4 regions of the Mesorhizobium sp. M7D.F.Ca.US.004.01.2.1 genome follow, and region 1 is predicted to be linked to each of the others. Evidence: riboswitches for the same ligand, from Rfam matches in the RefSeq annotation. Region 1 holds a riboswitch; each other region holds the start of a gene.
The links. Region 1 has a riboswitch for cobalamin ahead of EN993_RS11365 (CbtB domain-containing protein). Riboswitches for the same ligand answer to the same signal wherever they lie in the genome.
Positions count from the first base shown of each region.

Region 1 (7,482 bases):
CTCGGGCAACATGCACCGCCATCTTGAAGGTGCAATGGGTCAGGCCTTAGGCTGGCGCTATCCAGGAGAATGCCATGTTCAAATTCCTCACCCCGAAGTCGATCAAGCCGCCCTTTGCCCGCTACAGCCACGGCGTCGAGGTGCCGCTCGGCAAGCGACTGGTGCTGTGCTCGGGTCAGGTCGCCATCACCGCGGACGACCAGATACCGGAAGACGCCGGCGCACAGGCCGAACTCTGCTTTCAAAACATCGCCGCGATTCTCGGCGAAGCCGGCCTGGGTCTGCAGGACATCGTCCGCATCAATGCCTATGTCACCGACCGCGCGCATCTGCGGCCGTATATGGACGTTCGCGACCGGCTGTTTTCCAGCCCCGCGCCGGCCTCGACTCTGATGATCGTCTCGGGATTTGCCCGACCCGAATTCAAGGTCGAAGTTGAGGCCATCGCGGCCGGGTGATCGACAGACAAGTTCTGTCGCGCTAGGTCTGCCCGTCCATTGAAGAGGCATGACATGACTGTTGCGAAGAAACGTGTGTGGTGGGGCGACTACCGGACCACCGAATACGCCTCGATCGACCCCGAGGCGACGATCGCCGTGTTGCCGGTGGCGGCGATCGAGCAGCACGGGCCGCATCTGCCTGTCTCGACCGACACCTCGATCATGAATGGCATGCTCGACACGGTCATTTCGCGCCTGCCCGATGATCTCGACATCCGCATCCTGCCAGTGCAGGCGGTGGGCAAGTCGAACGAGCACCTGCACGCGCCGGGCACCCTCACTTTGCCGGCAACCACGTTGATCGAAGCCTGGACCGAACTCGGCCTGTCGATCGCGCGCGCCGGCGTGCGCAAGCTGATCGTTATCAATTCGCATGGCGGCAACGAAGAGATCATGGGCATCGTCACGCGCGAACTGCGCGTGCGTGAAAAGATGTTGGCGGTGAAGACCAGCTGGCAGCGCTTCGGCCGCCCGGCTGGCATGTACACCGAGCTCGAGGACCGCCACGGCATCCATGGCGGCGATGTCGAGACCTCGCTGATGCTGCATTTCCGGCCGGACCTTGTCGATATGGGCAAGGCCGACAATTTCGTCTCCAATGTCGCCAAGGCCGAGAAGGAATTCTCGCTGCTTCGCCACACCGGCACCCACGCCTTCGCCTGGATCGCCAGCGACCTCAACCCGAACGGCGTGGTCGGCGACGCCAGCATCGCGACGGCGGAGAAAGGCCGGCTGACATCGGAACATCAGGCCGATGGTTTCATCAGCCTGCTGCGGGATGTGCGCAAGGCGAAGCTCGCCGACTGGCTGAAGTAGCTAACCGTCTATCCTAAGCGCGAACGGCGTTCCTTCGAAGGCGTCGGCGCCGCGTCCGATTGCCTCGATCGCCTGGATCATGCGGCCGTTGCGATCTAGCAGTGCGTCGGCCACCGCAATCAGTCGCGGATTGGGTGTCGCCGATGGCGACAGCGCCCGCAGCGTCCGCGCCAGGTCGGCCTCGTCACGCTTCGGCGCCAGTGCGGCGGCGATGATGTAGGCCGAGGCGGTCGAGCGACTGATCCCGGCATAGCAGTGCACGACCATCGGCCTTGCCCGGTCCCAGCGGCGCGCAAAATCGAGCAGGTTGCGGACATGATCCTCGCCCGGCATGGTCATGCCGTCCTGCGCCACCGCTATGTCATGCATGACCAGATGTAAGTGGTTTTCCCTCGAGATCGAGGCCGGCCGCACCACTTCCGTGCCAGCGGCGAGCAGCGACAGCATGCGGTCGGCGCCGGTCCTGGCCACCGTTTCCTCGATCTTTGCCAGCGAGCAGACATGGATCATTGTTTTGAACCCTTCGATTGATCCTCGCGCCGCGCCGCCCATTCGGCAAGAGCGGATTCGAGCCGCTGCCATTCCTCCTGACTTCCCGGCAGGCCGGCGCGCAGGACATGCGGCCGGTCGGCAAAATGACGAAGCAGGATGCCGTGCTCACCAAGGGCTACAAACAGGCCGGCGGCATCGGCCAAGCGGAGATAGCGGAACAATGTGGTGCCGCCCGCGACGGGAACGCCGAAGCGGCCGAACAGCGCATCGAGCCGCGCCGATGCATCCATAAGGGATGCCCGCATCGCGTCCTGCCAGCCGATGTCGGCAAGCGCGCGGATGCCGTATTCCAATGCGGGGCCGGCGACGGCCCATGGTCCGAACTGCGTTTCCAGCCGGTCGACCGTCGTTGCATCGGAAAGTGCAAACCCGAGCCGCAAGCCGGCCAGGCCGAAGAACTTGCCGAACGAGCGCAGCACGACGATGCCGCCCTGGTCGACATCGCCCGCGAGGCTGTACTCGCGTGGGCCGACATCCATGAACGCCTCGTCGACGACCAGTAGTCCACCCCTGGCGCGCAGTCCGGCGGCCAGCGCCAGCAATCGGTCGCGCTCGACGATGCGCCCATCCGGATTGTTCGGATTGACGATGATGGCAAGGTCGGCGTCGGCCAGATCAGCGAAATCGCTGACCTCGGTCACCTCGTGCCCGGCGATAGCCGCAGCGCGGGCATGTTCGGCATAGGTCGGACCCAGCACCAGCGCCTTGCCGGGCGCGATCAGCGATGCGACGCGCGGCAACAGTATCTGCGTGCCCGGAGCCGCCGCGACGTTGGCTGGCGACGGCGCGCCATAGGCGCTGGCCGCGATCTCTATCAGGTCACGCGCGCGCGCGGCTTCCGGCAACCGCGACAGGGTGGTGGCGGGCAGGTCGAAAAGCGGATAGGAGTGCGGATTGATACCGGTCGAGAGGTCGACGAAAGGCCGCGAAGCGTTGGGGAAAAGCGCCCTCGCCCGGCCAAGACTTCCACCATGGTCCACCGCTCCTTCAAGAAGCTTCATGTCAGTCCTGATCGCTTTCCTGTCATTGGCCGTCGAATTCGCCCTCGGTTACCCGGACTGGCTGTTTCGCGCCATCGGCCATCCGGTGACGTGGTTCGGCAGGCTGATATCCTTTCTTGACCGCAGGCTCAACCACGCCACTGATCCCGACGCGCTGCGTCGCAAGCGTGGTGTCCAGGCGCTGCTGGTCATCGTGCTGGTGCCGGCGATAGTTGGCCTCGGCGTGCAGGTCCTGCTCTGGTTCGTTCCCATGGGGCTATTCATCACTGTCCTTCTGGCTACGTCGCTTCTGTCGCAGAAGAGCCTTTACGAGCATGTCGAGGCGGTGGCGGACGCACTCGATACCGGTGGCCTCGCTTTGGGCCGCGTGGCCGTCTCGCGAATCGTCGGCCGCGATCCCGAAACACTGGACAGGGCCGGTGTTTGCCGCGCGGCGATCGAGAGCCTGGCCGAGAATTTTTCCGACGGCATCGTTGCCCCCGCCTTTTGGACCGGCGTCGGCGGCCTGGGCGGCGGCGCTGCCTACAAGGCCGCCAACACCGCCGATTCGATGATCGGCCACCGCACCCCGCGCCACGAGGCCTTCGGCTGGGCGGCGGCGCGCTTCGACGATTGGATCAACCTGCCGGCGTCGCGGGTGACGGCGCTGCTGATCGTGCTGGCGGCTTTCCTGGTCAGGGGCGCCGATCCGCGCAATGCCTGGCATGCGGTGTGGCGCGACGCGAAAAAACACCGCTCGCCCAATGCCGGCTGGCCGGAAGCGGCAATGGCCGGTGCGCTCGGCCTGGCGCTCGCCGGGCCGCGCTTCTATGGCGGCGTCCTGGTCGACGACGTCTTCATGGGCGAAGGCGGCCGGCGCGAAGCCGACAGCACCGACATAAGGCAGGCGCTGAAACTCTATCGCGTCGCCGACTATCTGCTGATCGGGTTGTTTGGGCTGGTCTCGGTTATTTTCATGGTGGCCTGATCTCACCCTCCCTTTTTGTGGGGGGTAAAAGCTCTTAGAACTCGATACCTTGCTGGGCCTTCACGCCTGCGGAAAAATGGTGCTTGGTCACGCCCATTTCGGTGACGAGGTCGGCGGCCTCGACCAGCGCCGGCTTGGCGTTGCGGCCGGTGACGACCACGTGCAGGCCCTCGCGCCGCGCTTTCAGCGCTGCAACCACTCTGTCGAGATCGAGATAGTCGTAGCGCAGCGCAATGTTGAGTTCATCGAGCACCAGAAGGCTGATCGACGGATCGGCCATCAGCTCAAGCACCTTGGCCCACGCGGCTTCGGCCGCGGCGATGTCGCGCTTCAGATCCTGCGTTTCCCAGGTGAACCCCTCGCCCATCGCGTGCCAGACGACGCGATCGCCGAAGGCGGCGAAGGCGTCCTTCTCGCCGGTATGCCACTTCCCCTTGATGAATTGGACGACGCCGACGCGCTTGCCATAGCCGAGCATCCGCAGCGCCAGCCCGAAGGCGGCCGTGGTCTTGCCCTTGCCCGGGCCGGTGTTGACGATCAGCAGCCCCTTCTCGACCGTCTTGCTCGCCACCTCGGCATCCTGCACGGCCTTGCGCTTGGCCATCTTGGCGCGGTGGCGCTCTTCGTCCTTGTTGTCGATATCGGTCATGTCATTTCACCTGGAGCGGCAGCCCCGCCACCATCAGCAGCACCGTATCGGCGATGGCAGCGACCTGCTGGTTGAGCCGGCCGGCGGCGTCGCGGAAACGGCGTGCCAGTGCATTGTCGGGCACGATGCCCTGGCCGACTTCATTGGACACCACGAACCAGGGTCCACGCGGCCGCGACAGCACGTCCGCCAGCCGACGGCATTCAAGCTCGAGATCGTGGTCGGCGAGCATATGGTTGGTCAGCCACAGTGTCAGGCAGTCGATAAGCACAGGCTGGTTGTCAGGCAAGGCCCCGAGCGCGCCGGCGAGATCGAGCGGTGCGTCGATGGTCGTCCAGCCTTCGCCGCGCCGTGAGCGGTGCAGCGCGATGCGCTCACGCATCTCGTCATCATAGGCTTGCGCCGTGGCGACATAGGTCCAACGCGGCGGCAAACCCGTCGCCAGGGTTTCGGCGTGCGCGCTCTTGCCGGAGCGCGCACCACCGATGAGAAAGGTAAGCTTGCGATCAGGCAAAGCTGTCGCGCAGGCTGGTCGCGGTGCCGGTGAAGCGGCCGCGCACCACGCCGACGACCGCGCCGAGCACCAGCCAGAACACCAGATTGGTCACTGTCACCGCCACCACGAACTGGTGATGCAGGCCTTCCGGAATCGCCGTCTTGTAACTGTCGGGCTGCGGCGCGCCGACAATATGCGGCGCGACGATCAAGGCCACAGCCAAGATCGCCAGCGGCAGCGACTTTCGGAAGGCGATCAGGCCGAGCCCGGCCGCGGTCGCCGCCACCGTTGCCCACCACCAGATCTGGCGCTCGGTCAGATCGGCAGCCGGCATGGCCGGCAGTTCCGGTGGCAGGCCGAGGCCAGGCGCCAGCGTAAACACGGCAAAGCCGGCAAGGCCCCAGAACACGCCCTGGCGCCAATTGCCGATGCCGCCGGCGAATTCCGAAACCGCGACCAGGATCAGCGCGAAGCCGATACCGGTGACGATATTGGCAAGCACGCTGAACGCGAAACGCTCGAAACCGTCTGCCGGCGCCCAACCCTCGTCTTCCGCGGGTGCCGCCGGTGCCGGCGTGGCAGCGCTCATGGAGTTTGTTGCCGGTGCGGCCGAACTCATCGCGTTGCCGCTGGTGGTATCGGCAGGCGCCGCCGGAGCGGCAGCGTGCTCATGTTCATGGCCGCCTCCAGCCTGTTCGTAGACTTCCGCCTTGAGGATGAGTGGCACGGTGGCATAGGCCTGCATGCAGGCGAGAACGACGCCGGCCACGAGCCCTGCGATCGCCGCGATGAACACGACGTTGCGAAACAGGTTCATGATGTCAGATCCTCGTCAGTGGCAGGGAAACGCCATCGAATGGCGATAGTCGTGAGCCGCATTGTGGACCGCATCGATATGCGAGAAGCCGACAAAGCCCATCACGAAAATGCCGAGAAACGCAGCAAGAGCGAGCTGCATGAAGCGCGACTGCGAGGAGACGGAGGCGCCGAGGGAGACGGAAGCGGTAGTCATATCTTGTCCTTTCGCCCTCCACCCGAGGGCATCGAAGTCAGTTTCCTGTCGCCGGCAGGTCTCCTGGCTCGCGGATCAGCGCCCTTCCCCACCTTCCCGAAGAAAACATCTTCAGTGGCATATGGAGAGGACTACCGCACACAGTTGCGGGGGCAGCCACGGCATTGGGCGAAACTCGCCCTCACCGCATTCCCTCTTGGCTCCAAAATGGAACCGACGACATTGGTGACTATAGGCAGAATCCTCGCCTCCGGCAAACCAAATTCCGCCGGCAACCATCGCGAATGCGTCGTACCAGCCGAGACCCGCCGGTGCCGCAATTGACAATTTTCCTGGCCGGGTGTCGGCTGACATCTCTAGAGGAAGCCAGCCATGCAGCCCATTGCCAGCGAGCGCGATCCCTACAACGGCCTGACCCGGGCCGAACCGACCCTGCCCTCGTCGACCTATTGGGACGCAGAAGCCTATCAAAAGGATCTCGACGCCATCTGGTATCGAAGCTGGCTGCTCGTCTGCCGCGAGGCCGACCTAGCGCAACCACTGGCTTTCCGCCGATTCCGCATCGGCACGCAGGACATCGTCGTGTTGCGGGACGAGACCGGCGAGCTGCGCGCCTTTCACAACACCTGCCGCCATCGCGGCTCGCAGCTTTGCCAGGAAAGCGAAGGCCGGCTGAAGGCGCGACTGATCACCTGCCCCTACCACGCCTGGTCCTATTCCCTGCGTGGCGACCTCGTGCGCGTGCCGTCGAAATCGCTGCCGGAAGGCTTCGACAAGGCCGGCCACCCCCTTTATCGGGTCGCACTCTCGGTGTGGCGCGGCTTCGTCTTCATCAACCTCACCGAAGACGCGACCGGTTCGGCGCAGGCATCCTTCGATCCCGCCTCCGGCGATCTCGGCAATTGGCCGCTGGAGACGCTGGTCAGCGGCCACGTACTGCGCAAGGTGATGAACTGCAACTGGAAGATCTTTTGGGAAAACTTCAACGAGTGCCTGCATTGCCCGGGCGTCCACAAGGACCTGTCGCGGCTGGTGCCGATCTATGGCCGTGGCCTGATGGGCCGGCACGACGATCCCGAATGGGCTCGCCACGCCGACAATGATGCACCGGAATTTTCCGGCGGCCTGCGTGCAGGAGCCGAAACATGGTCGCGCGACGGCCAGGCGCATGGGCCGGTCTTCGCCAACCTCACGCCAGTCGAGCGCGCCACGGGCCAGACCTATGCCACCAGCCTGCCGTCGATGTTCATCGTCGGCCATGTCGACTATGTCAGGTCAGTCCGGCTGGTACCGCTCGGCCCCGAGCAGACCGAGCTTGTCGCGGAATGGCTGTTTGCGCCCGAGGCGCTCGCCACGACCGACATCGACAACATCGTTGCCTTCGGCACGCAGGTGCTGGAGGAGGATGCGACGATCTGCGAGGTCAACCAGAGAGGCCTGCGCTCGCTGCGCCACCAAGCCGGCGTGCTGATGCCCGAGGAATACGACC
Region 1 is NZ_RZRQ01000057.1:16,099-23,580, forward strand. It holds gene EN993_RS11325 (RidA family protein) at 75-458, shown strand; gene EN993_RS11330 (creatininase family protein) at 513-1,316, shown strand; gene EN993_RS11335 (tyrosine phosphatase family protein) at 1,317-1,826, opposite strand; gene cobD (threonine-phosphate decarboxylase CobD) at 1,823-2,869, opposite strand; gene cbiB (adenosylcobinamide-phosphate synthase CbiB) at 2,868-3,836, shown strand; gene cobO (cob(I)yrinic acid a,c-diamide adenosyltransferase) at 3,871-4,485, opposite strand; gene cobU (bifunctional adenosylcobinamide kinase/adenosylcobinamide-phosphate guanylyltransferase) at 4,487-4,999, opposite strand; gene EN993_RS11360 (CbtA family protein) at 4,992-5,798, opposite strand; gene EN993_RS11365 (CbtB domain-containing protein) at 5,814-5,993, opposite strand; cobalamin riboswitch at 6,029-6,226, opposite strand; gene EN993_RS11370 (aromatic ring-hydroxylating dioxygenase subunit alpha) at 6,366-7,482, shown strand, end outside.

Region 2 (7,482 bases), on a different contig from region 1:
GGCTCCAGCAGGGCGATGACATGGTCGCAGAACATCTTGGCCTGATGTCGGGTTTCGGCGATGTCGAGGTTCTTGAGCGCCTTGTCGGCCTGGATGGCGTTCTGCAGATCCTGGATGGCCGGATCGCCGGCGACACGGCTGAGATAGTCGTCAAGCAACCGGTCTGCGGCCACGATCACGTCCTTCGCTTCGCGGACATCGGCGATGATCGCCGTCAACCGTGCGCGGCTGACCTCGGAGAACCGCTCATAGAGCATCGCCAGGATCGCCGATTTGTTGGGAAAATAGTGATAGACGGTGGCGATCGGCCCGCCCGCCAGCATGCCGACCTCCTTCATGGTCACGGCGTCGATACCCTTCTCGCCGATCAGCCGCATGGTCGTCGACAGGATCGCGTCGATGCGCTCGCGGCTGCGTTCCTGCTTGGGCCTGCGCCTGGGCTCGGTCGCCATTCTCTTCACTTCGGTCATGCACCGATCTTTCGCACGGTTTCCAAATTCCGGTTGACAAAAAATATGATCAAGTATCAGTTTCTGAAATGCTGACAGGTTGTCAGCTTTTTTGCCGCACGGCAAGGACGTTGGGAGGCGCCTTTGACTTCGACAACTACCGGCCACGCAGGCAATGGCGACTGGCTGGTCGGCAATCCGACCGGCGCACAACTTGCCTCGGCCCTGTGGATCGGTTCGGTTGGCCTGCTCATTCTAGGCCTGCAGCCGGTGCTGCTCGGGGCCCTTTACACCGAGGGCCATGTCAGCGGCGATGAACTGGCGCTGGTCGCCACCGCCGAGATGATCGCCATCGCCATCGGTTCGGCTGTCGTGGCGATGTTGCTCTCGGCGCGCAACATGCGCTGGAAAAGTGCCATCCTTCTGCTGCTGCTGGCGCTGGCCAATGTGTGGACGGCCTATGCTGCAAGCGCCAACACGCTGATTGCGGCCCGCGCCCTGGCCGGGCTCGCCGAAGGCGGTCTGGTCGCGGTCGCCACCGAACTGATCGCCCGTTCGCGGCGCGCCGAGCGCATCGGCGGCTTTTTCGTCACCATGCAGACGTTGGCGCAATGCGCGCTTGCCCTGTTGCTGGCGCTTTATGTCATTCCGGCCGCCGGGTCGGCGGGTGGGTTCATTGTTCTTGCCGTCGTCTGCGTCGTGTCGCTGGCGGTCGCCTTCACCGTACCCGGCGACTATGCCGACCTGCCCAAGGAAGAGAATCTGGCCAATGTGCTGACGGTTCCTTCGATGACCGCGCTGTTGTCGGTCTTTTGCTACTTCATGTTCTTCGGCGCGGTCTGGGCCTTTCTGGAGCCGCTTGGCGCCCAATACGGCATCGATGGCCGCACCGTCGGCCTGATCGTCTCGGCCAGCCTGGCGGTGCAGGTCCTGGGTGCGATGACGGCCACCGTGTTCGAGGCGCGCATCGATTATCGCGCCGCCATCGCCACGATCGGTGTCGTGGCGCTTGTCTGCTCCCTGGTTCTGGCCAGCGGACCTGGCCTCACGATATTCTGGATCGCAGCCCTGATCATGGGCTTCATCCTCTTGTTCATCGTGCCCTACCAGATCCGGCTGGCGATCACCGCCGACGAGACGCGCACCGCCGTGCTGCTGGTGCCGGCAGCCCAGCTGTTCGGCCTGGCGATCGGCCCGATCGCGGCGTCGCTGCTCATCGACGGCAAGGATTTCCGGCCGGTGCCGGAATTCGCCGCCGCCAGTGCCGTTGCCAGCGTCGCGCTGCTTGGTCTGTTCGTCCTGGTGTCGCGGCGTCGCCGCGCCGTTGCCTGAGCGGGGGAGCGCCATGTCGAACCGTTGGAGCAACTGGTCGGGCTTGGTCACTGCTGAACCGAAGCTGATCGCCAGCCCCACTGACGCCGGCGAGCTTGGCGATCTCATTCGTACCGCACCCGGCCCGGTCCGCGTCGCCGGCGCCGGTCATTCCTTCACCCCGCTGGTAGAATCCGAGGGCACGATCCTGTCCCTGGAGAGACTGGAAGGGCTGGTCTCGCATGACGCGCAAAAACATCAGGCGCGGGTGCGGGCAGGGACCCGGCTTGGCCCGCTCATGCACATCCTGCAAGGCATTGGCCAGGGCCTGCCCAACATGGGCGACATCGACCGTCAGGCGATCGGCGGCGCGCTGGGCACCGCCACGCATGGCTCGGGACCGAGGCTCGGCGCCTATCACACGCAGCTGGAGACGGTGCAGATCGTCGACGGGCTTGGCAAGGTCCGCGATTTCAAGCGGGGAGGGGATCAGGACATGATCCATGCCATCGGCGTCGCACTCGGCGCCTTCGGCGTGCTCAGCGAAGTGACGCTGAACAACATTGCGACCTACCGGCTGCGCCGCCGCAAATGGGTGCTGCCGATCGCCGACATGCTGCGCGATTTCGAGGCGATGATGGCCGCGCATCGCTCGGCCGAATTCTACTACATTCCGTTTTCCGGTTATGCGCAGTTCATCGCCAGCGATCTCAGCGACGCAGCACCGACCCCGCGACCTCCGGAAGCGGATGAGGCTGGGTTGAGGACGCTGCGCCGGCTGCGCACCGGGCTTGTCTGGCTGCCATCGCTGCGCCGCCGATTGATCCTGGGCGCCATCGCCAAATTGCCGGCCGAGGACTACGTGCAGGACTGGCTCAATGTCTATGCCAGCGACAGGCAGACCAAGTTCAACGAGATGGAATATCATCTGCCGTTCGAGGAGGGGCCGAAGGCGCTGGCCGAGATCATCGAACTGACCGAGAAGCGCTTTCCCGAGGTCTATTTCCCGATGGAGGTGCGCACCGTCGCGCCTGACCAGTTCTGGCTCTCGCCCTTTTACAACAGGCTGACCTGCTCGATCGCCATCCACCATGACGCCGCGAACGACCCGTTGCCTTTCATGCAGGCGGCGGAGCCGATCTTCCGCAAATATGGCGGCAGGCCGCATTGGGGCAAGATGCACAGCCTCAAAGCGGCGGATTTGAAAAAGCTCTACCCGCGCTGGGACGATGCCATGGCGGTGCGCCGCGACATCGATCCGGAAAACCGCTTCGTCTCGCCCTACATTGCCGGCTTGTTCGGCATCGAGAAATGAGCGCCTATTTTTCCACCCTGTCGGATGCGCTGAAGCAAGCTGGCATCTTCCAGCCCTGCCTGGTGCTCGATCGCGATCGGCTGGACGGCAACATTGCCCTGGTCAAGGAGAGACTGGGTCCCGGCCTTGCCGTGCGGTTGGTCGACAAATCGCTCGCCTGCCTGCCGCTGCTTGCGCATATCGCCAAGGCGCTTGGCACCAATCACGTCATGACCTTCCACCCGCCGATCAGCGAGGCGGTGCTGAGGACGTTTCCGGATGCCGATCTGCTGTATGGCAAGCCGATACCCGTCGATGCGGCAAGGACGACGCTGACGACAGCTGACGCCGACTGGTCGCGTGTCTGCTGGTTGATTGATACGCAGGAGCGGCTGGCGGAATATGGCGCACTCGCGACCGACTTGGGCACAGAGCTGCGCATTGCTTTCGAGATCGATGTCGGGCTGCATCGCGGCGGCTTTGCCGATCCCGAGGCCTTGTCGAGGGCGTTGAATGCGCTCCTGGCCCACAAACGCCTGCGTTGCGAAGGCGTCATGGCCTACGAGGCGCACGCGCCGCTCATTCCGGCTCTGTTCGGCGGGCCGGCGAAAGCCTTGGCAAAGGCGTCGGCGCGGGCCGCGGCGTTCGTTGCTTGTCTCGGCCCCAACCAGCGCCGCATCCTGAACATCGGCGGCAGCAAGACCGCGCTGCTTCATCATGGCGGCGCGGCCAATGAAGTGTCGATGGGCTCGGCCTTCGTGCTGCCCAGCGACTTCGATACATCAGGTCTCGACGGCTTCCAGCCGGCGGCCTTCATCGCCACGCCAATGCTGAAAGTGGTCGAGCCGATGCTGCCCGGCCCGCCGGTCGTCACTCGCCTGCTGCAGGCGCTCGGCCGGTTTCCAGCCAAGGGCTGCTATCTCTATGGCGGCAAGTGGATGGCCGAGCCGGTGTTCCCCAAAGGCATGATGACGAACGGCCTGCTTGGCCTGTCCTCGAACCAGCAATTCATGGGCCTGCCGGCCGATGCTACCGCAAGGCCAGGCGACTACGCCTTCCTGCGCCCGACGCAGAGCGAGGCCGTGCTGCAGCAGTTTGGATCGATCGCGGTGTTTTCCGGCGGCAGGATAGTCGATCGCTGGCCGGCGCTGCCAATGGCATGATCGCCTACGCCTTGACCGGCACCCAGATCTCCAACCCGCCATTGCCGCTGTGGGCATCGAATTCGGGACCATAGCGCCCGAATTCCGGTGCATCTGCGATGTCATGACCGGAGGCGGGTAGCCAGCTGTTCCAGATCGTGTTGATCGTGCGGCGGATTGTCGAGATGTGCTCCCGATGCGAGAACACCGCGTATTTCTGCGCCGGCACCCTCACCCGGTAGAACTCCTTCGGCAAGTCCGCAAAATCGGACACTTCGACGCCGACCACATAGTCGAAATTGCCCGCGTCGTCGCCGTTGAGGCAGACGCCGTAGAAAACGCCGGCGATCTCGCCGGGGATGTTGCCGATATAGGGACTGAAGCGCTGCCACTGCATCGGAATGCCGGCGCTGCTCTCGCAACTGTAGCGTTCGCCAAAGCCACCGATAAGGAAGGGCCGGCTGGTCTCGAAGCGCGGCGGTTCGAGTGTGCTGAGCAGGGAATGGTCCATCAGGATTGGCTCCACAAGGTCGAGGGTCTTAGTCGTGCCTTGCGCGCGCACCAGTTCCGGCGTGGTGCCGAACTGGTCGCGGAAGGCACGGGTGAACGCCTCATGCGAGTTGTAGCCGGCATCGAGCGCAACGCTGAGGATGTCGGGCGCCCCGCCGGCCAGCTTGCGTGCCGCTTCGGTCAGCCGGCGCGAGCGCATGTAGCCCATCACCGAGCGGCCGGTGGCAGCGCCGAAAGCCCGCGTCACATGAAAACGCGACACGCCGCTGCTTTGGGCGACATCGTCGAGCGAGATCGCTTCCGGCAGATGGCTCTCGACGAACCACAGCGCTTTCTCGGTCGGGTTCATTTTTCTTCTCGCATTGGCCAGATCATGATGCCGTTCCCTGGCGCGGCCAGTTTGATCGAAATTGCGCATCCGGCGCAATCCGCGCCAATCCCGTCGCAGTTCGCGCACCGATATGGCCCAGCACGTCAAGCGCTTCGCTTGACAGCGCCAGGCGACACTTTATAGAACGTTATATTATTACACACCGCGAGCGTGCAATGTCTGCCTCCCTCACGTGGCCCATCACTCCATCCGAGAAATCCGTTGCGATGCGATCGGCGCAAAACTACGCTGAGGCGGTGATGGTCCCCGAGTCGAAAGGCGAGGGGTGAAAAGGGAACGCGGTGAGATCCCCAGGGATCGAGGCCGTGGCTGCCCCCGCAACTGTAAGCGGCGAGCAAAATCCATGAATGCCACTGGCCGGCAAGGCTGGGAAGGCTGGATGGCGCAACGACCCGCGAGCCAGGAGACCTGCCATCAGCATGAGTTGACCGGACGGGGTGTGCCGGGAGGAAACGCGAATCTCGGTCTTGTCGGCCGGCTCGCCAGCTTCCTTCCGTCGCCAGTTTTGGAAAGTGACGGAAAGTTGGACGGCTCCATCGATCCCATCCATCGCATCATCGTGTGCACGCTTTGCTGTGACCTTGTGACCGGGGTCAGGTCCGGGGAAGACCTTTGCACCGATTTGCGCTCCCGGCTTTCGGCCCAGCATGAGCCGGCCGTTGCGCGCGGCTTCGCGGTCGAAGGCGTGGCCTGCATGGCGGGCTGCTCGCGGCCGCTGACCGTCGCGTTTCAGGCACACGGTAAAGCTGCCTATCTCTTCGGCTCCATCGACGCGCGCGCCGATGTCGGCGACCTCGTGCGATTCGCCAGACTCTACGCGTCGCTCGCCGATGGCTGGTGCAGTTCCGGTCAGCGTCCGGCGGGATTGGCCGGCAAGACGCTGGCCCGCATTCCCGGTTCGGGCAATCCGGCGGGCGGCAGCCGATGACCGCAGCGCTCCTCGAAGCCCATGACCTCTGCGCCATGGCGAATGGGCGGGATCTGGTTCAGGCGGTCAGCCTGTCGGTGGCCGCTGGCGACCGCCTTGCCATCATCGGTCCCAATGGCGCCGGCAAGACGACGCTGGTGCGCATGCTGTCGGGCATGCTGCGGCCGAGTTCCGGCGAGGTGAAGCTCACTGGGCGCCGGCTGGACAGGATTTCGGCCGCCGAGCGGGCACTGCATATGGCCGTTGTCGGCCAGACCGACCAGCCCGATCCGCGGCTGGCGGTGATCGACTATGTCGAGCTTGGCCGGGTCCCGCACGCCGGGCTGAGACGCAGGAGCGAGGAACGCGATATTGTCGTCGATGCGCTGCGCCGGGCCGGCCTGCTGCCGCTGCTTGGCCGCACCATCGGCTCGCTGTCGGGCGGCGAGCGCCAGCGTGCCCAACTGGCCCGCGCCATCGCCCAGCAGCCAAAGATCCTGTTCCTTGATGAGCCGACCAACCATCTCGATCCGCGCGCCCGCGGCGAACTGCTCGAACTCGTGGCCGGCCTTAGCATGACCGTGATCGCGGTGCTGCACGATCTGGCGCTGGTCGCGCCGTTCGCCACCAAGGTGGTGGTGATGAACCACGCGCGTCTGCAAGCGCTCGCCGCGCCGCGCGAAGCGCTGACCCAAAAACTGATCCGCGAGATTTTCGGCATCGATGTTCTGCGTCTGCGCCATCCGACCGAAGACCGCGAACTGACGGTGTTCGAAGTGCCAAACCGTGCCGCGCCGCCGTCCTGATTGAAGCCATTCGGTATTCGACCCATCCCATCCACAAAGGAGCAACACCCCGTGAAACGCCTTGCCTTTTCGCTTGCCTTCTCGCTTCTGGCCTCGACAGCCCTGGCCTTCCCCGTGACCGTCGACAGCTGCGGCAAACCGCTGACCTTCGATGCCGCACCGAAGCGCGCCGTGATCCATGATCTCAACATGGCCGAGATGGCTTTCGCGCTGAAACTGCAGCCGTCGATCGTCGGCCTGACCGGCATCACCGGATGGTACAAGGTCGGTCCCGAGTTCAAGGCCGAGCAGGGCTCGATCCCGGAACTGGCGCCGAAATACCCGACACTCGAAAACCTCGTCGCCGTCGAGCCCGATTTCTTCTTCGCCGGCTGGTACTACGGCATGAAGCCGGGCGGCGAAGTGACACCCGATACGCTTGCCCCGCACGGCATCAAGACGCTGGTGCTGACGGAAAGCTGCGTTCATCTCGACAAGAACCGCCCGGCCGCCTCGATGGACCTGCTCTATGGCGACGTCGAAAAGCTGGGCAAGATCTTTGGCAAGGAGGCCGAGGCTGAAAAGCTCGTTTCGGGCTGGAAGACGCAGCTCGCCGATATCACCGCCAAGGTCGGCGACCGCAAAGGGACCCGGGTGTTCCTCTATGATTCCGGCGAGGACAAGCCGTTTACC
Region 2 is NZ_RZRQ01000061.1:250-7,731, forward strand. It holds gene EN993_RS11755 (TetR/AcrR family transcriptional regulator) at 1-470, opposite strand, end outside; gene EN993_RS11760 (MFS transporter) at 594-1,781, shown strand; gene EN993_RS11765 (D-arabinono-1,4-lactone oxidase) at 1,795-3,075, shown strand; gene EN993_RS11770 (alanine racemase) at 3,072-4,217, shown strand; gene EN993_RS11775 (AraC family transcriptional regulator) at 4,222-5,055, opposite strand; cobalamin riboswitch at 5,321-5,528, shown strand; gene EN993_RS11780 (DUF1636 family protein) at 5,621-6,025, shown strand; gene EN993_RS11785 (ABC transporter ATP-binding protein) at 6,022-6,810, shown strand; gene EN993_RS11790 (ABC transporter substrate-binding protein) at 6,862-7,482, shown strand, end outside.
Region 2: linked by a shared signal. The riboswitch ahead of EN993_RS11780 (DUF1636 family protein) and the one ahead of EN993_RS11365 (CbtB domain-containing protein) in region 1 are both predicted to bind cobalamin.

Region 3 (7,482 bases), on a different contig from region 1:
ACTGGAACTGGAATTTCATCGGCGACGCGGAAAATCCGTTCTTCACCCCCGATCCGGCTTCCGTTCCCGTTTTCACGCAGTATCTCGACAGCATCCGCAAGGCGGGATCCTCGGTCGGTGCGGTGATCGAAATCGTCGCCGACGGTGTTCCGGCCGGTCTCGGCGCACCGATATATGCCAAGCTCGACCAGGACATCGCGTCGGGCCTGATGTCGATCAATGCCGTCAAGGGCGTCGAGATCGGCAACGGCTTCGAGGCCGCCCGCATCACCGGCGAGCAGAATGCCGACGAGATGCGCATGGGCAATGACGGCAAGCCGGTGTTCCTGTCCAACAATGCCGGCGGCATCCTGGGCGGCATCTCGACCGGCCAGGCAATCGTCGCCCGTTTCGCCGTCAAGCCGACCTCGTCGATCCTGACGCCGCGAAAGTCGATCGACAAGGACGGCAAGGACGTCGAGATCATGACCAAGGGCCGCCACGACCCATGCGTCGGCATCCGCGCCGTGCCGATCGGCGAAGCGATGGTTGCCTGCGCGATTGCTGATCACTATCTGCGTCATAGGGGGCAAACAGGAAAGGGAGTAGGGCAGTAAGGCAGTAAGGCAGTATGTTACGCCGTCCGCCGAAACAGCCAAATCTTCCTTTTCCCTACTGCCTTACTGCCCTATTCCCCTACTGCCCTGCGAGCGAAGCGAGCGTTCATGCCTTACGACCAGAAGAAAATCGTCGAAGCCCTGCGCGCTTTCGAACGCGGCGAGATCGTCGTCGTCATGGATGATGACGGGCGCGAGAACGAGGGCGACCTGATCGTCGCTGCCGTCCACTGCACGCCCGAAAAGATGGCGTTCATCGTTCGCCACACCTCCGGCATCGTCTGCACGCCGATGCCGCGCGAGGAGGCCAAGCGGCTGAACCTTGCGCCGATGGTCGCCGACAACGACTCCGCGCATACCACCGCCTTCACCGTTAGCGTCGATTTCAAGCATGGCACCACCACCGGCATTTCGGCCGAGGACCGCACACTGACCGTTCGCAATCTTGCCAACGGCAATGTCGGCGGTTCGGATTTCGTCCGGCCTGGCCACATCTTCCCGCTGATTGCGCGCGAGGGCGGCGTGCTGATGCGCTCTGGCCATACCGAGGCCGCGGTCGATTTGTGCAAGCTCGCCGGCCTGCCGCCGGTCGGCGTCATTTCCGAGCTGGTCAACGACGACGGCACGGTCAAGCGCGGTCCGCAGGTGCAGGCTTTCGCCGAAGAGCATGGCCTGAAGCAGGTTTCTGTGGCCGACCTCATCGCCTACCGGCAACGCAAGGAAACGCTGGTCGAGCGCGTCGCCTGCTCCGAAATCGACACGCTCGGCGGCAAGGCGCAGGTCTTCACCTACACGCTGCCCTGGGACTCCATGCATCACGTCGCCATCGTCTTCGGCGACATTCGCGACGGCGAGGACGTGCCGGTGCGTCTGCATTCCGAGGATGTGGTGACCGATGTCTTTGGCACCAGCCACCGGCTCGACGGCATCATGAAGTCGATGGGCGAGCGCAGGCGCGGCGTCATCGTCTATCTCAGAGAAGGCTCCGTCGGCGTCGCCCATCAGGAGCGCAAACGGCCGGCGAGCGGCGACCGCGAGGATCACGAAGAGGCCCGCCGCCGCGAAAACGAGTGGCGCGAGATCGGGCTCGGCGCGCAGATCCTCAAGGATCTCGGCATCTCCTCGATCAATCTGATCGCCTCGCGCGAACGCCACTATGTCGGCCTGGAAGGTTTTGGCATCCATATCGCCAAGACCGAGATTCTCTAGGGTATGTCGATATTCAGGTAAGGCCAGCCTGACCTGGGCCTCAACATACCCTGGCTATCACTCGGCCGGGATTGCTGCTTCGCATCCATCCAGTTCGCATTCGTGCGTGGCAAGGCTGCGCTGGCCAAGCAACACTGTGGCCAGGGCGATGGTGCCTGAAGCCACCGAGACCCAGAACCCGCTCTGGGCGCCGAACGCATCCACCACCGCACCGGCGGCAAACGAGCCGAGCGCCATGCCGATGCCGATGCCGGTCATGACCCAGGTGATGCCTTCGGTCAGCATCGCCTCCGGCACGTGCCGCTCGATCAGGCCGAAGGCGGTGATGAAGGTCGGCGAGATCGCCACGCCGCTGATGAACACGGTCAGCGCCAGCAGTGGCACGGTGTCGGCGGTGAGCGGCAGCAGCGTGCCGAGCGCGACGAGGGCGACTGCGATGGCCAACTGGCGTTGCAGTGGCGCCTTCAGGCCAAGCGCGCCGACGACGAGGCCCAGCACGAACGATCCCAGCGCATAAACGCCGATGACAAGGCTGGCGGCGCCCGGCTGGCCAAGCTCCTTGGTGATCGCCACCGTGCTCACTTCCGTGGTCGCGAAGGTCGCGCCGATGAAAATTAGGGCGAAGGTGATGATCTGTACCGGCCGCAGGCGGATTGCCGAGCCGCTTGAGCCATGGTCCACCGGCCGCACTTGCGGCTCGGTCGAGCGCTGCAGGATGAAAGCTATCGAACCAATGGCAAGGAACAGCGTGCTCACCAGAACACCGGCTTCCGGGAACAGCGCCGCACTCAAACCCACCGAAAGCGACGCACCGGCAATATAGACCAGCTCGTCCGCAGCCGATTCGAAGGCGAAAGCGGTGTTCATCTGCGGCCGCCCGCGGAAAATCTCGGTCCAGCGCGCGCGCACCATTGCCGGCATGCTGGGCATGGCGGCGGCCAGCAACGCCGACACGAACAACGTCCATACCGGCCAGTCCTGATTGGCCGCCGCAATCAGGACTGCGAAAGCCAGTACGGAGATGATGGTGGTGGGCACCACGATCCGTGTCTGGCCCAGGCGATCCACCAGCCTCGATATCTGCGGCGCAACGAAGGCGTTGGCCAGCGCGTATGTCGCGGAGACGGCACCCGCCAGCCAGTATTCGCCGCGCGTCTGCGACAGCATCGCCACGATGCCGATCGGCGCCATGGCGATCGGCAGGCGCGCCATGAAGCCGGCGGCTGCAAAGCCCTTGGCTCCGGGGGCGCGAAAGATTTCCGAATAGGGATTTTGCATGGGTGGTTCCTCGACAAAGGACGATTCGACAATTACATACGGAGCGTATGATTGTTAAATAGAGCATACGCCGCGTATGTCAATTGGCATACGTAACGTATGTGAATGGGTCCAGAAGCCATGCACAAACCCCGCAAGGAGATGATTGCCGAGACGCGCGCCAAGCTGATCGCGGCCGCCCGCCATGCTTTCGGTACGATCGGCTATGCCGAAGCCTCGATGGATGATTTCACCGCATCGGCCGGGCTGACGCGCGGCGCGCTCTATCATCATTTTGGCGACAAGAAGGGATTGCTGCAGGCAGTCATCGCAGAAATCGACGGCGAGATGGCGGCGCGCGTGAACGAAGTGGCGGCGAGGGCCCCGACCCGCTGGCAGCATTTCGTCGACGAATGCACAACCTATATCGAGATGGCGCTGGAGCCGGAAATCCAGCGCATCATGTTCCGGGATGGTCCGGCCGTGCTGGGGGATCCCGCACAATGGCCGAATGCCAATGCGTGCATCGCGTCAATGGCCGGCCATCTGACGACGCTGCAGGAGGAGGGGGTTGTCGTCTCCGGCCTCGATCCCGAGACTGCCTCGCGGCTGATCAACGGTGCGAGCAGTCAGGCGGCGCAACGGATCGCCAATTCGAACGACCCCGAAGCGACGTCGAAGAAGGTGGTTACGGCGTTCAAGCAACTGCTCGAAGGCCTGCTCAAGAGGCCGGGTCCGCAACCGAACTGATGTCCCAGCGGTGACCCACGGCCGGCAATTGACAATCGCCGGGTTGAGTTCATCCTTTGCCACCATCTCTGAGCGGAGATTCGGGGCGCATGTGGGATTTCGATATCGGCAGGTCGGTGTCCATCATGATGCGGACCTGGCCGTTCATTGTCTTTCGCATGATCGTCTATTTCGGCATCACGCTGGCCTACATCATGGCGACCGGCACCGGCGCCTCCGTCGGCTATGGCGTCGGCCATATCTCCACCGATCCCGACGGGCCGCTGTCCTTTGCCTTGTGGGGCGGGGTGGTCGGTTTCGGCATCGTCTCGATCGCCGTCTACTGGATCCGCGAATATATCCTCTATGTCGTCAAGGCCGGCCACATCGCCGTCATGGTCCATCTGATCGACGGCCGTGACATTCCCGGCGGCCAGGACCAGATCGCCTACGCCAAGGACATCGTGACCCAGCGCTTTGCCGAGGCCAATATCCTTTTCGTCGTCGACCAGCTGGTCAAGGGCGCCATCCGCGCCATCATCGGCCTGCTCGGCGGCATCGCCGCCTTCTTGCCGATTCCGGGCCTGAGCGGCCTGGTCTCCTTCATCAACACGGTGATCCGCCTGTCGCTGACCTATGTCGACGAGATCATCCTCGGCTACAACATCCGCATCAATTCAGCCTCGCCGTTCGAGACGGCGCGCCAAGGCGTGGTGCTCTATGCCCAGAACGGCAAGGTCATGGTCAAGAACGCCGTCTGGCTGGCGGTCATCATGTGGGGCGTGTCCTTCGTTATCTTCCTGCTGATGCTGGCGCCCGCCGGCGCCATTCTTTTCCTGATGCCTGGGCAACTCGCAGGCTGGGCCTTCGTGCTCGCCATCGTCTTCGCTTGGGCCTTCAAGGCGGCGTTCATCGAGCCTTTCGCCATCGCTTGCCTGATGCAGGTCTATTTCAAGACCATAGAGGGCCAGGTGCCTGATCCGGCTTGGGACGCCCGGCTGGCCGAGGCGTCGTCGAAGTTCAGGGAGCTCAAGGACAAGGCGCTGGCCTCCTTCGGCGGCTCGCGCTGGGGTACAGCCGGCGCGACACGCTGATCCGGAGCGGCATCGACGGCGTTGAGACGCGCCACGGTTGACTTCAGCGGCACCTCACCCTGGCCGCAAAAAATCTCGCTCATGATCAGCTCGGGCAGCGGCAGCCGCCGTCCCCAGCCATGCGTTTCGAGGTCTGGTTTAGGCGCGAACTCGGAAACACGGCCGACGCAGAGATAGGCGACCGGCGTCACATGCTCGGGAATCGACAGCAGGCCTTTCAGCGCCTGCGCCTCGATGATGCTGACCCAGCCGACACCGACGCCTTCGGCACGCGCCGCCAGCCAGAAATTCTGCACCGCGCAGACGGTGCTGTAGAGGTCCATCTCCGGATTGTGCCAGCGTCCCAGCGGCGAACCCTTCGAACGCTGCCGGTCGCAGGTGATACAGATGTTGAGCGCGCTTTCGCAGATGCCTTCCAGCTTGAGCTTGCGGTAGAGCGCCTGCCGCTCTTCGTCGATCGCCGGCAGTTCCTGTTCGCGTGCTGCCAGGAACAGGTCGCGCACCTTTTCCCGCCGCCCGGCGTCGCGAATGACGATGAAGTTCCAAGGCTGCATGAAGCCGACCGACGGCGCGTGATGAGCCGCAAGCAGCAGCCGCGCCAGCACCTCATCGTCGAGCGCGGTGGGCAGGAAATGGCTGCGCACGTCACGCCGTGTGAACATGGCGCGATAGACCGCATCGCGCGCGTTCTGGTCAAATCCGTCGCCGACAGGAGCAGTCATGTGTTCCGGCATCGCTTGTCCCCTTGCGATTGCAATCAATGTCGTCCGCCTGACCATGCGGATGGCGATGCCTGCCAGGCCGGTCTTCTGGCTCGGGATCAACCCGCGTTCGGTGCCTTCCCGTCATCGACAGTGGCATTTACCGGCGCGGTCCCCCTTACAGCGTTGGGCACGCCACGGAGTTCAACCGTGTTCCCGATTCTCCCGCTTGCGGCGGGCACCAGGCAGTGGCGGTGACCTTACGCCGAAGCGCTGAGGACGCCAATGCTCGCAACGACACGAATGGACGCAGGCGTGATTTTCCCCAGCCATCGGCCGCCCGCGCATGGCCTTTGTCGATCCGGGTCACTAGATTAGGACGATGACCACTCGTCTCTACACCCATCCGATCTTCCTTGAGCACCTCACGCCGCCCGGCCATCCCGAGCGGCCGGACCGCTTGCGCGCCATCGAGCGCGTGCTCGATGACGAGGCGTTTGTCGGGCTCGATCGCGTCCAGGCGCCGGAAGGCGACGAGGCCACCATCCTCTATGCGCATCCCGCCGATTTTATCGCCCGCGTCCGCGCCGCCATTCCCGACGAAGGGATCGCGCGCATCGACGCCGACACCACTGCCAGCCCGAAGAGCTGGCAGGCGGCGATCACCGCGATCGGTGCCGCCAACGCTGCCGTCGACGATGTCTTCACAGGTCGCGCCGACAATGTCTTCGTCGCCGCCCGGCCGCCCGGCCACCATGCCGAAAAGAGCACGGCGATGGGCTTCTGCCTGTTCAACACCGCAGCGATCGCGGCACGTTACGCGCAGAAGAAACACGGTGTAGAGCGCGTTGCCGTCGTCGACTGGGACGTGCATCACGGCAACGGCACGCAGGATATTTTCTGGGAAGATCCAACGGTGCTCTATTGCTCGACGCATCAGATGCCGCTTTATCCCGGCACCGGAGCAAAAAGCGAAACCGGCACCGGCAACATCGTCAATGCGCCGCTGGCGCCGCAGACTGGCAGCGAGGTCTTTCGCGATGCCTTCCTTTCGCGCGTGCTGCCGGCGCTCGATAATTTCGCGCCCGACCTGATCATCATCTCGGCCGGGTTCGACGCACACCATCGCGATCCGCTGGCCGAGATCAACCTGACCGAGGACGATTTCGACTGGGCGACCGGCCAGCTGATGCAGCGTGCGGCGCGCCACAGCGGCAACCGGCTCGTCAGCCTGCTCGAGGGTGGCTACGATCTGCAAGGATTGGCATTTTCGGTCGCCGCCCATGTCGGGCGACTGATGAAAGGATGAATGATGGCTGGTGAGACCAACGAAGACGTCAAGGCGATGAGCTTCGAACAGGCACTCGACGCGCTGGAGAAGATCGTCGATGATCTGGAGCGTGGCGACGTGCCGCTCGACCAGTCGATCAGGATCTATGAGCGCGGCGAGGCGCTGAAGGCGCATTGCGACCGGCTGCTGAAGGCAGCTGAAGACAAGGTCGAGAAGATCAGGCTGTCGCGCGACGGCAAGCCGGTTGGAACGGAGCCGCTTGACGCGGACTGAGGCCGCAGCCGTCTCACCGACTTTTGGACACGATCATGACTGAGGATAGGGTTCGTCCCGATTGAAAGCGCTCCAGGACAAGAGGAGATACGGAAGCGATGTGCAGAAACATCAAGACCCTGTTCAATTTTGACCCGCCCGCAACCAACGACGAAGTCCGCGACGCCGCACTTCAATTTGTCCGCAAATTGAGCGGAACGACGCGGCCCTCGAAGCAGAACCAGCATGCCTTCGACCACGCGGTCGAGGCCATTGCCGCCTCGGCGCGCGAACTGCTCGATTCCTTGGAAACCCATCAGCATCCTCGCAATCGCGAAGAGGTGGCGGCCAAA
Region 3 is NZ_RZRQ01000010.1:8,064-15,545, reverse strand. It holds gene aroC (chorismate synthase) at 1-596, shown strand, start outside; gene ribB (3,4-dihydroxy-2-butanone-4-phosphate synthase) at 705-1,805, shown strand; gene EN993_RS03735 (MFS transporter) at 1,863-3,083, opposite strand; gene EN993_RS03730 (TetR/AcrR family transcriptional regulator) at 3,204-3,812, shown strand; gene EN993_RS03725 (hypothetical protein) at 3,902-4,885, shown strand; partial or broken gene bluB (5,6-dimethylbenzimidazole synthase) at 4,990-5,607, opposite strand; cobalamin riboswitch at 5,667-5,847, opposite strand; gene EN993_RS03715 (histone deacetylase family protein) at 5,969-6,895, shown strand; gene EN993_RS03710 (exodeoxyribonuclease VII small subunit) at 6,899-7,150, shown strand; gene EN993_RS03705 (DUF2277 domain-containing protein) at 7,249-7,482, shown strand, end outside.
Region 3: linked by a shared signal. The riboswitch ahead of bluB (5,6-dimethylbenzimidazole synthase) and the one ahead of EN993_RS11365 (CbtB domain-containing protein) in region 1 are both predicted to bind cobalamin.

Region 4 (7,482 bases), on a different contig from region 1:
CGCGCGCGGGCGCGCCGGCCGGACCGGCCTTGACGTGGCGGCCATCGAGCGCGGCGAGCAGCGCCGCCTTCTCGGACGCCGCACTTTGGCGGCGCATGGCGTCGGGCTCGTCCTCCGGAGCGCGGCCATAGATATGCAGCCCGTCCTTGATGGCGAAGTCCTTGAGGTCACAGAGCCAGGCGTCGATGCGGCGCAGCGCTTCATCGGGCGCGTCGGTCCTGGCAACGCCAGCTTCGGAGGCGAGGCCGGTCTTTTGCGCGGTGTCGACGATCAGCTTGGCCAGGCGGTCGCGGCGGCGACGGTCGAGCCCGTCGGCCTGGGCATATTCGTCGACCAGCCGCTCGAGCTTGTGCTGATCCTCATCGAGCCCGGCGCCGGTCAGGGGCGGTGGCAGATGGCCAAGGGTGACGGCGGCGATGCGCCGCTTGGCCTGTGCAGCCTCGCCGGGATTGGAGACGATGAAGGGATAGATGACGGGCAAGGGACCGGTGACGATCTCGGGAAAGCAGTTTTCCGACAGCGCTACCGTCTTGCCCGGGAGCCACTCCAGCGTGCCATGCGCGCCGACATGGACAAGCGCGTGGACGCCGAGCGATTTGCGCAGCCATAGGCCGAAGGCCATCAGCGCATGACGTGGGGGAAGCGTTGGGTCGTGGTAGTCGGCGCGGCGGTCGGCGGAGCGGCCACGGTCTGGGGCGAGTGCTACGGTGACGTTGCCGAAGGTCGTGGCGCGGAAGGGGAAGTGGGCGGCGGTCGGTCGCGAAGGTTGGCGCGAGGCGCACAGACCCGTCTCATCTTCCGCTTTGCCCCAAGCGGCTTCGACCGCAGCGATTGCTGCAGTCGGCAACTCTGTCGAGAAGGCAATGTAGCTATCCAAGGTCAATCCAGTATCGCTGGCTTCCAGCAAATCCAGCAACCCACGCGGCGTCTCTGGAATCCCTTCAACGCCATAGCCCTGTTCCCTCAGGTCGTGCAGCATGGCCAGCACGCTGGACGGCACGTCGAGGCCGACCGCATAGCCGGTGCGGCCAGGAGCGCTCGGATAATCCGGAATCAGGATGGCCAGCTTGCGCTCGGCGCGGGGCGTCTCCTGCAGACGGATGAAGGCCGCGACACGGTCCGCGACCTGCGCCACGCGATCCGGCTCCGGCCGGTTGGCGAAGGCGCGGTGGCCAAGCGCTGGATCGGTCTCACTCTCGCCCTTGAAGGAAATGGCGCCGGCGAGGATGCGGCCGTCGAGCTCGGGCAGCACGACATGCATGGCGAGGTCGGCGGGCGCCAGGCCGCGCTGGTTGTTCTCCCAGATGTCGCGGCGGGTTGTGGCGACGATGACCTGGAAGACGGGCACGCCGGCGCGGTCGAACAAGGTTTCGACGCCGGGTTCGGCGCCGGACGCGAAAGCGGTCGCGGTGATGATGGCGGCGGGTTTCAGCGCGGCGAGTGCGGTTTCCACGAACGCCAGCGATGCCGGGTCCTTGAGGCTGGAGACGAAGATGGGGACCGGGGCGATGCCGCGCTGGCTGAGCGCTTCAAAGAGGGCGTCGATGGGCGCGACATCGGCGGCCAGCAGCATCGAGCGGTAGAACAGGATCGGCACGACCTTTCCCTCCCCCTCGAGGGGAGGGTGGCACGCAGGGCCGGGTGGGGTCGGTACGACCGGGCGCGGTGTTTCTTTAGCTCGGCGTGCTCCGGAGAGGACCCCACCCCCGGCCTGCGGCCGGACCCTTCCCTCGAGGGGGAGGGGGACGACGCCGCGGCCGGGTTCGTAGTAGCCAACTTTTGGGACCGCGACCGGCTCGACAGTTTCTGCCTGCGCCCCCGCCAGCCGCGCCAACCGATGCACCAGCGCGCTCATATTCGCCGGGCCGCCCTCGCGGAAATAGTCGAGCAGGCCGTCCAACTCCTCGCGCGGCAGCGTCGAGGCTTCAATCAGCCTTAGGTCTTCGTCGCGGCATTCGCCGGGCAGCAGCGCCAGTTTTATGCCGCGCTCGCGGGCGGTCGAGGCAAGCTGATCGCACCCGTAGCGCCACCAGTCGTAGCCGCCGAGGATGCGCACGAGGATGATTTTGGCGTGACGGGCGACGCTGTCGACCCAGAGGTCGACGGACATGGGGTGGCGCAGGTCACGAAGCGCCGCCAGCCGCATCGAGGGTAGGCGGTGAGCATCGGCCTTCCAGGCCGCCGCCAGTCCGGCAAGATCGCTGTCGGTGAAGGACAGGGCCACGACATCCGCCGGCGTCTGCCGCAGATCGACCGGCTCGGCGAGGTCGTCGAGCGAGGCGGATGTTGTGGTTAGGATGTGCATCGCAACCCGTGTCCGAAATCAGCCGGCAAGTATACGCTCGATCGCCGGGCGATTCAGCCCCTTCAGGCCGATGACGACGAGGCGCGAACGGCGGTCGTCCGTGGCGGTCCAGGCGCGGTCATAGTAGTGGTTGACGCGCGGCCCGACCGCCTGCAGCAAGAGCCGCATCGGCTTGCCGCCGACCTCGACGAATCCCTTCACGCGCAGCACGTTCTCTTCCTCGGCGACGGTGGCGACGCGTTTTGCCAGTTCGTCCGGATTGGCGATCGAGGCAATGTCGACGATGAAGGTGTCGAAGTCGTCATGCTCATGGTTGAAGGCGCCGTCATGATGGGACTTGCGGTTCTCGATGTCGTCCTCGACGGCCAGACCGAGCCCGAGCAGCACGGAGGGATCGACCTTGCCATGCGACGTCGGCACGATCTTCACCGCGCGGGCGGAGTGTTCGTTGATGATGGCGTTGGCGCGGGCGGTGCCGGCGGCGTCCATCAGGTCGCTTTTCGACAGGATGATCAGGTCGGCGCAGGCGATCTGGTCCTCGAACACCTCTTCGACCGGATCGTCGTGATCGAGCGTTTCGTCCTCAGCGCGCTGCGCCTGCAGGGCGTCCATGTCGTTGGCGACGCGGCCTTCGGCCAATGCCGGCCCGTCGACCACGGCAATGACGCCATCGACGGTGACCCGGCTTTTCACGCTCGGCCACTGGAAAGCCTGGACCAGCGGCTTGGGCAGCGCCAGGCCCGAGGTCTCGATCAGGATGTGGTCGACCCTCGGCGTCAGCGCGAGGATCTGGTCGAGCGCCGGGACGAAATCGTCGGCCACGGTGCAGCAGATGCAGCCATTGGCCAGTTCGACGATGTTTTCCTCCGGGCATGTGTCGATGCCGCAGCCCTTCAGTATCTCGCCATCGATGCCGATGTCGCCGAATTCGTTGACGATGATGGCAATACGCTTGCCGCCGGCGTTTTCCAGGAGATGGCGGACCAGCGTCGTCTTGCCGGCGCCGAGGAAGCCGGTGACGACGGTGCAGGGAACACGGGAGAGGTTCGCAGACGAATCTGGAGCGGTCATGGTCAGTCCTTCAGCAGGTCGAGGGGAGGGATGCGGGCAACGAGGCCACGCTTCAGGCTATCGGGACGGCCGCGCCACGGAATCAGGCCGTCCTTCGAGGTGGCGAAGAGTTTGGCTCCGGTGACGAGGTCGGCGCCGCTGGTCGCGGTCAGGTCGCCGAAGACGTAGCTCCAGCAACCGTCGCGCAGGATGGCGGCACTCAGGCGCCGCTTGCAATTGCCAAGGCATTCGACGCTGCGGATGCGGATGTTGTCGCCAGATGCGGCGCGGCGAGTGTCGTCCGCCAGCGATTCGCCGGCGCGGGGATGAGCGTCGGAGCCGGTTTCATCGCGGCAGGAGGCGCAGACGATGACGGTAACGCCGGCCAAGGCATCATCATGGCCGGACGAAACATCCGCTGTGCCAGCCGAAAAACTGCTGTCGTGGTCCAAAAATCGGGCTCCTTGCCCGGAAACCCGCCGGGCGATCGGATTCTACAGTCGCAGACGGCAGGTCTCCTGGCTCGCGGGTCATCGCCTTGGGTAGCCGCCTTCCCGGGAATTCCCAGTGGCTTTCGGCCTTGGCTCTTCGCTTACAGTTGCGGGGACAGCCGCGGATTTGGGATTTTGCCCCGCACCGCATTCCCTCTTAGCCCCTGCCGTTGCGGGCAAGGGACCATCTGGAACCGGATTTAGGCTTTTGCGGGCGGCGGTGTCAACGCGAGCTTACGACACGGCGATGTCGGCCAGCGCCGGGCCCAAATCGCCGGCGGGCGTCACTTCGATGCGCTCGAGACCCAGCCAACCCTGCATCTGCTTCAATTCCTCGAAGAGCTGAGCAGCGGTTTCAGGCGGCGCGCCGGGCTCGGCATAGGCTGCATGGACCCGCAGCACGCTTGCTGGGCGATCGGCCTTGAGATCGACACGCGCCACGATCCTGTCGCCGAGCAGGAACGGCAGGACATAATAGCCGTATTGCCGCTTGTCGGCCGGCGTGTAGATCTCGATGCGGTAGTGGAAGTCGAACAGCCGCTCCGTGCGCGAACGCTCGAAGACGACGGGATCGAACGGCGCCAGCAGGGCGCGGGCCTCGATCTTTCGGGGCAGACGGGCGTCTTTCTGAAGATAGGCTGGCTTGTCCCAACCTTCGACACGCACCGGCAGCAGCTCGCCTGTTTCGACCAGTTCCTCCAGCCGGCCCTTCATGTCGGCCGGCGACAGGCGGAAGTAGTCGCGCAGGTCGCCTGACGTCGCTATGCCATGGGCGCGGGCGGAAATGCGCAGCAATTCGCGGTGCGCATCCTTGGCCGCCGGCACCGGTAGGTCGAGGATCGCCTGCGGCAGCACGCGTTCGGGCAGATCATAGAACCGCTCGAAACCGCGGCGGTGCGCCGTGGTGATGCGGCCGGCCCAGAACAGCCATTCGAAGGCATGCTTGGCATGGCTCCAGCCCCACCAGCCGCCCGAGCCTTTCTGGCCTTCGAGCGCGGAAGCGGCAATCGGGCCGCGATCGGCGACCTGGCGGTAGATCTCTTCGATATAGGCGGCGTGCTCGCGGCCCCATTTGGCAAGCCCCAGATACATTTCATCGCCGCGCTCGGCGCGCTGCATGCGCCAGCGCATCAGCGGATATGTCTCGACCGGCAGGAAGGAGGCCTCGTGCGCCCAGTATTCGAACACCGTGCGCTTGCGCGTCACGGCCGCGTTGTCGAGCAGCGAGAGCGGGTAGGGGCCAAGGCGTGAATAGAGCGGCATATAATGAGCGCGCACCACCGCGCTGACGGAATCGATCTGCAACAGGCCGGTGCGGGAGAGCGTGCGGGCAAGATGCCGGCGGTCGGGGGTACCGGCCGGACGGGGATCGAGGAACCCCTGGGCGGCAAGCGCGATGCGCCGGGCCATGGGGAGCGAGATCTTTTCCTTCATGCAGGCATCACTTTGAAGTGTTTTGGCCGAGGGTCGGATGGGTGATTCCAGCCCATGCTAGCAGGGTTTTGGCGGCAACCATGTCAGGAGAGAAAAGTGGAGTAAAAAACGAAGGAAATCAAACAGGAGCGGATCGGACCAGTTTCCCCGGATATGCCGTCCAGGTTAGTGTTTTGAACAAGGTTTGACTTGCTTCGCTGGAAGTGCTGCGCTAACCCTCGCCGCGTTGCAGCATAGGCCCTTAAAACGGTTCAGCGGTTAAACTGTCACGCTTCCGCATTAGGGTCCGGTGCTGTAATCAACGTGGATTGGCGCCAACGGAAAGCCGAGCATGAACGCACTTCTAAGCTCATACCTGCCCATCGTCCTGTTCATAGGCGTGGCGCTGGTTGTCGGCCTGGCGCTGCTGGCCGCGCCCTTCCTGGTGGCTTACCGCAATCCCGATCCTGAAAAGCTTTCCGCCTACGAGTGCGGTTTCAACTCGTTCGACGACGCCCGCATGAAATTCGACATCCGCTTCTACCTGGTGTCGATCCTGTTCATCATCTTCGACTTGGAAGTGGCCTTCCTGTTTCCGTGGGCGGTGTCGTTCTCGAAGATCGGCATGCTCGGCTTCTGGTCGATGATGGTGTTTCTGGCGGTGCTGACCATCGGCTTTGCCTATGAATGGAAAAAAGGAGCGCTGGAATGGGATTGAACGACAGTTCAGGCACCCTCGTCGCGCCGAAGCCCAAAGGTATCATCGATCCCAACACCGGCAGGCCGGTGGGGGAGGACGATCCGTTCTTCCTCGAGATCAACAATGAGCTGGCCGACAAGGGCTTTCTCGTCACCTCGACCGAGGCGCTTATCACCTGGGCGCGCAGCGGCTCGCTGATGTTCATGACTTTCGGCCTCGCCTGCTGCGCGGTCGAGATGATCCACACTTCGATGCCGCGCTATGACTCGGAGCGCTTCGGTGTCGCGCCGCGCGCGTCTCCGCGCCAGTCGGACATCATGATCGTCGCCGGCACGCTGACCAACAAGATGGCGCCGGCGCTGCGCAAGGTCTACGACCAGATGCCGGAGCCGCGCTACGTCATCTCGATGGGTTCCTGCGCCAATGGCGGCGGCTACTATCACTATTCCTATTCGGTGGTGCGCGGCTGCGACCGCATCGTGCCGGTCGACATCTATGTGCCCGGCTGTCCGCCGAGCGCCGAAGCGCTGCTTTACGGCATTCTTCTCCTGCAGAAGAAGATCCGCCGCACCGGCACGATCGAACGGTAAATCCATGACCGCATCCCTGAGCGAACTGTCGACCTATCTCGGCGAGAAGCTGATCGGCCGCGTGAACGAAGCTGATATCGCCTATGGCGAGCTTACCGTTCATGTCGAGCCGCGCGACCTGGTCGAGGTGATGACCTTCCTGCGCGACGATGCGCGCTGCCAATTCATCTCGATCATCGACGTCTGCGGTGCCGACTATCCGTCGCGGGCCAAGCGTTTCGACGTCGTCTATCACCTCCTGTCGCCGAAGCAGAACGTGCGCATTCGCGTCAAGGTGCAGGCCGACGAGGAAACCATGGTGCCGTCGATCACCGGTGTGTTCCCAGGCGCCGACTGGTTCGAGCGTGAGACCTACGATCTCTATGGCGTGCTGTTCTCGGGCCATCCCGATCTTCGCCGCCTGCTGACCGACTACGGTTTCGAAGGCCATCCTCTGCGCAAGGATTTCCCGCTGACCGGCTTTGTCGAGGTGCGTTACGACGACGAAGCCAAGCGCGTCATCTATGAGCCGGTCGAGCTGAAGCAGGAATTCCGCAATTTCGATTTTCTCTCGCCATGGGAAGGGACGGACTACGTCCTGCCCGGCGACGAAAAAGCCAAGACGAATTGAGGCGCCAGAATGGCTGAAACCTCCGTCCGCAACTTCAACATCAATTTCGGCCCGCAACACCCTGCGGCGCACGGCGTTTTGCGCCTCGTTCTGGAGCTGGACGGCGAAGTCGTCGATCGCGTCGATCCGCATATCGGGCTCTTGCATCGCGGCACCGAAAAGCTGATCGAAGCCAAAACCTATTTGCAGGCGATCCCTTACCTCGACCGGCTCGACTATTGCGCGCCGATGAATCAGGAGCACGCTTTCGCGCTCGCCGCCGAGCGCCTGCTGGGCATCGAAGTGCCGAAGCGCGGCCAGCTGATCCGCGTGCTTTACTGCGA
Region 4 is NZ_RZRQ01000161.1:1,783-9,264, forward strand. It holds gene cobN (cobaltochelatase subunit CobN) at 1-2,305, opposite strand, end outside; gene cobW (cobalamin biosynthesis protein CobW) at 2,324-3,376, opposite strand; gene EN993_RS20875 (DUF1636 family protein) at 3,379-3,807, opposite strand; cobalamin riboswitch at 3,846-4,050, opposite strand; gene EN993_RS20880 (winged helix-turn-helix domain-containing protein) at 4,081-5,280, opposite strand; gene EN993_RS20885 (NADH-quinone oxidoreductase subunit A) at 5,612-5,977, shown strand; gene EN993_RS20890 (NADH-quinone oxidoreductase subunit B) at 5,968-6,549, shown strand; gene EN993_RS20895 (NADH-quinone oxidoreductase subunit C) at 6,554-7,159, shown strand; gene EN993_RS20900 (NADH-quinone oxidoreductase subunit D) at 7,169-7,482, shown strand, end outside.
Region 4: linked by a shared signal. The riboswitch ahead of EN993_RS20875 (DUF1636 family protein) and the one ahead of EN993_RS11365 (CbtB domain-containing protein) in region 1 are both predicted to bind cobalamin.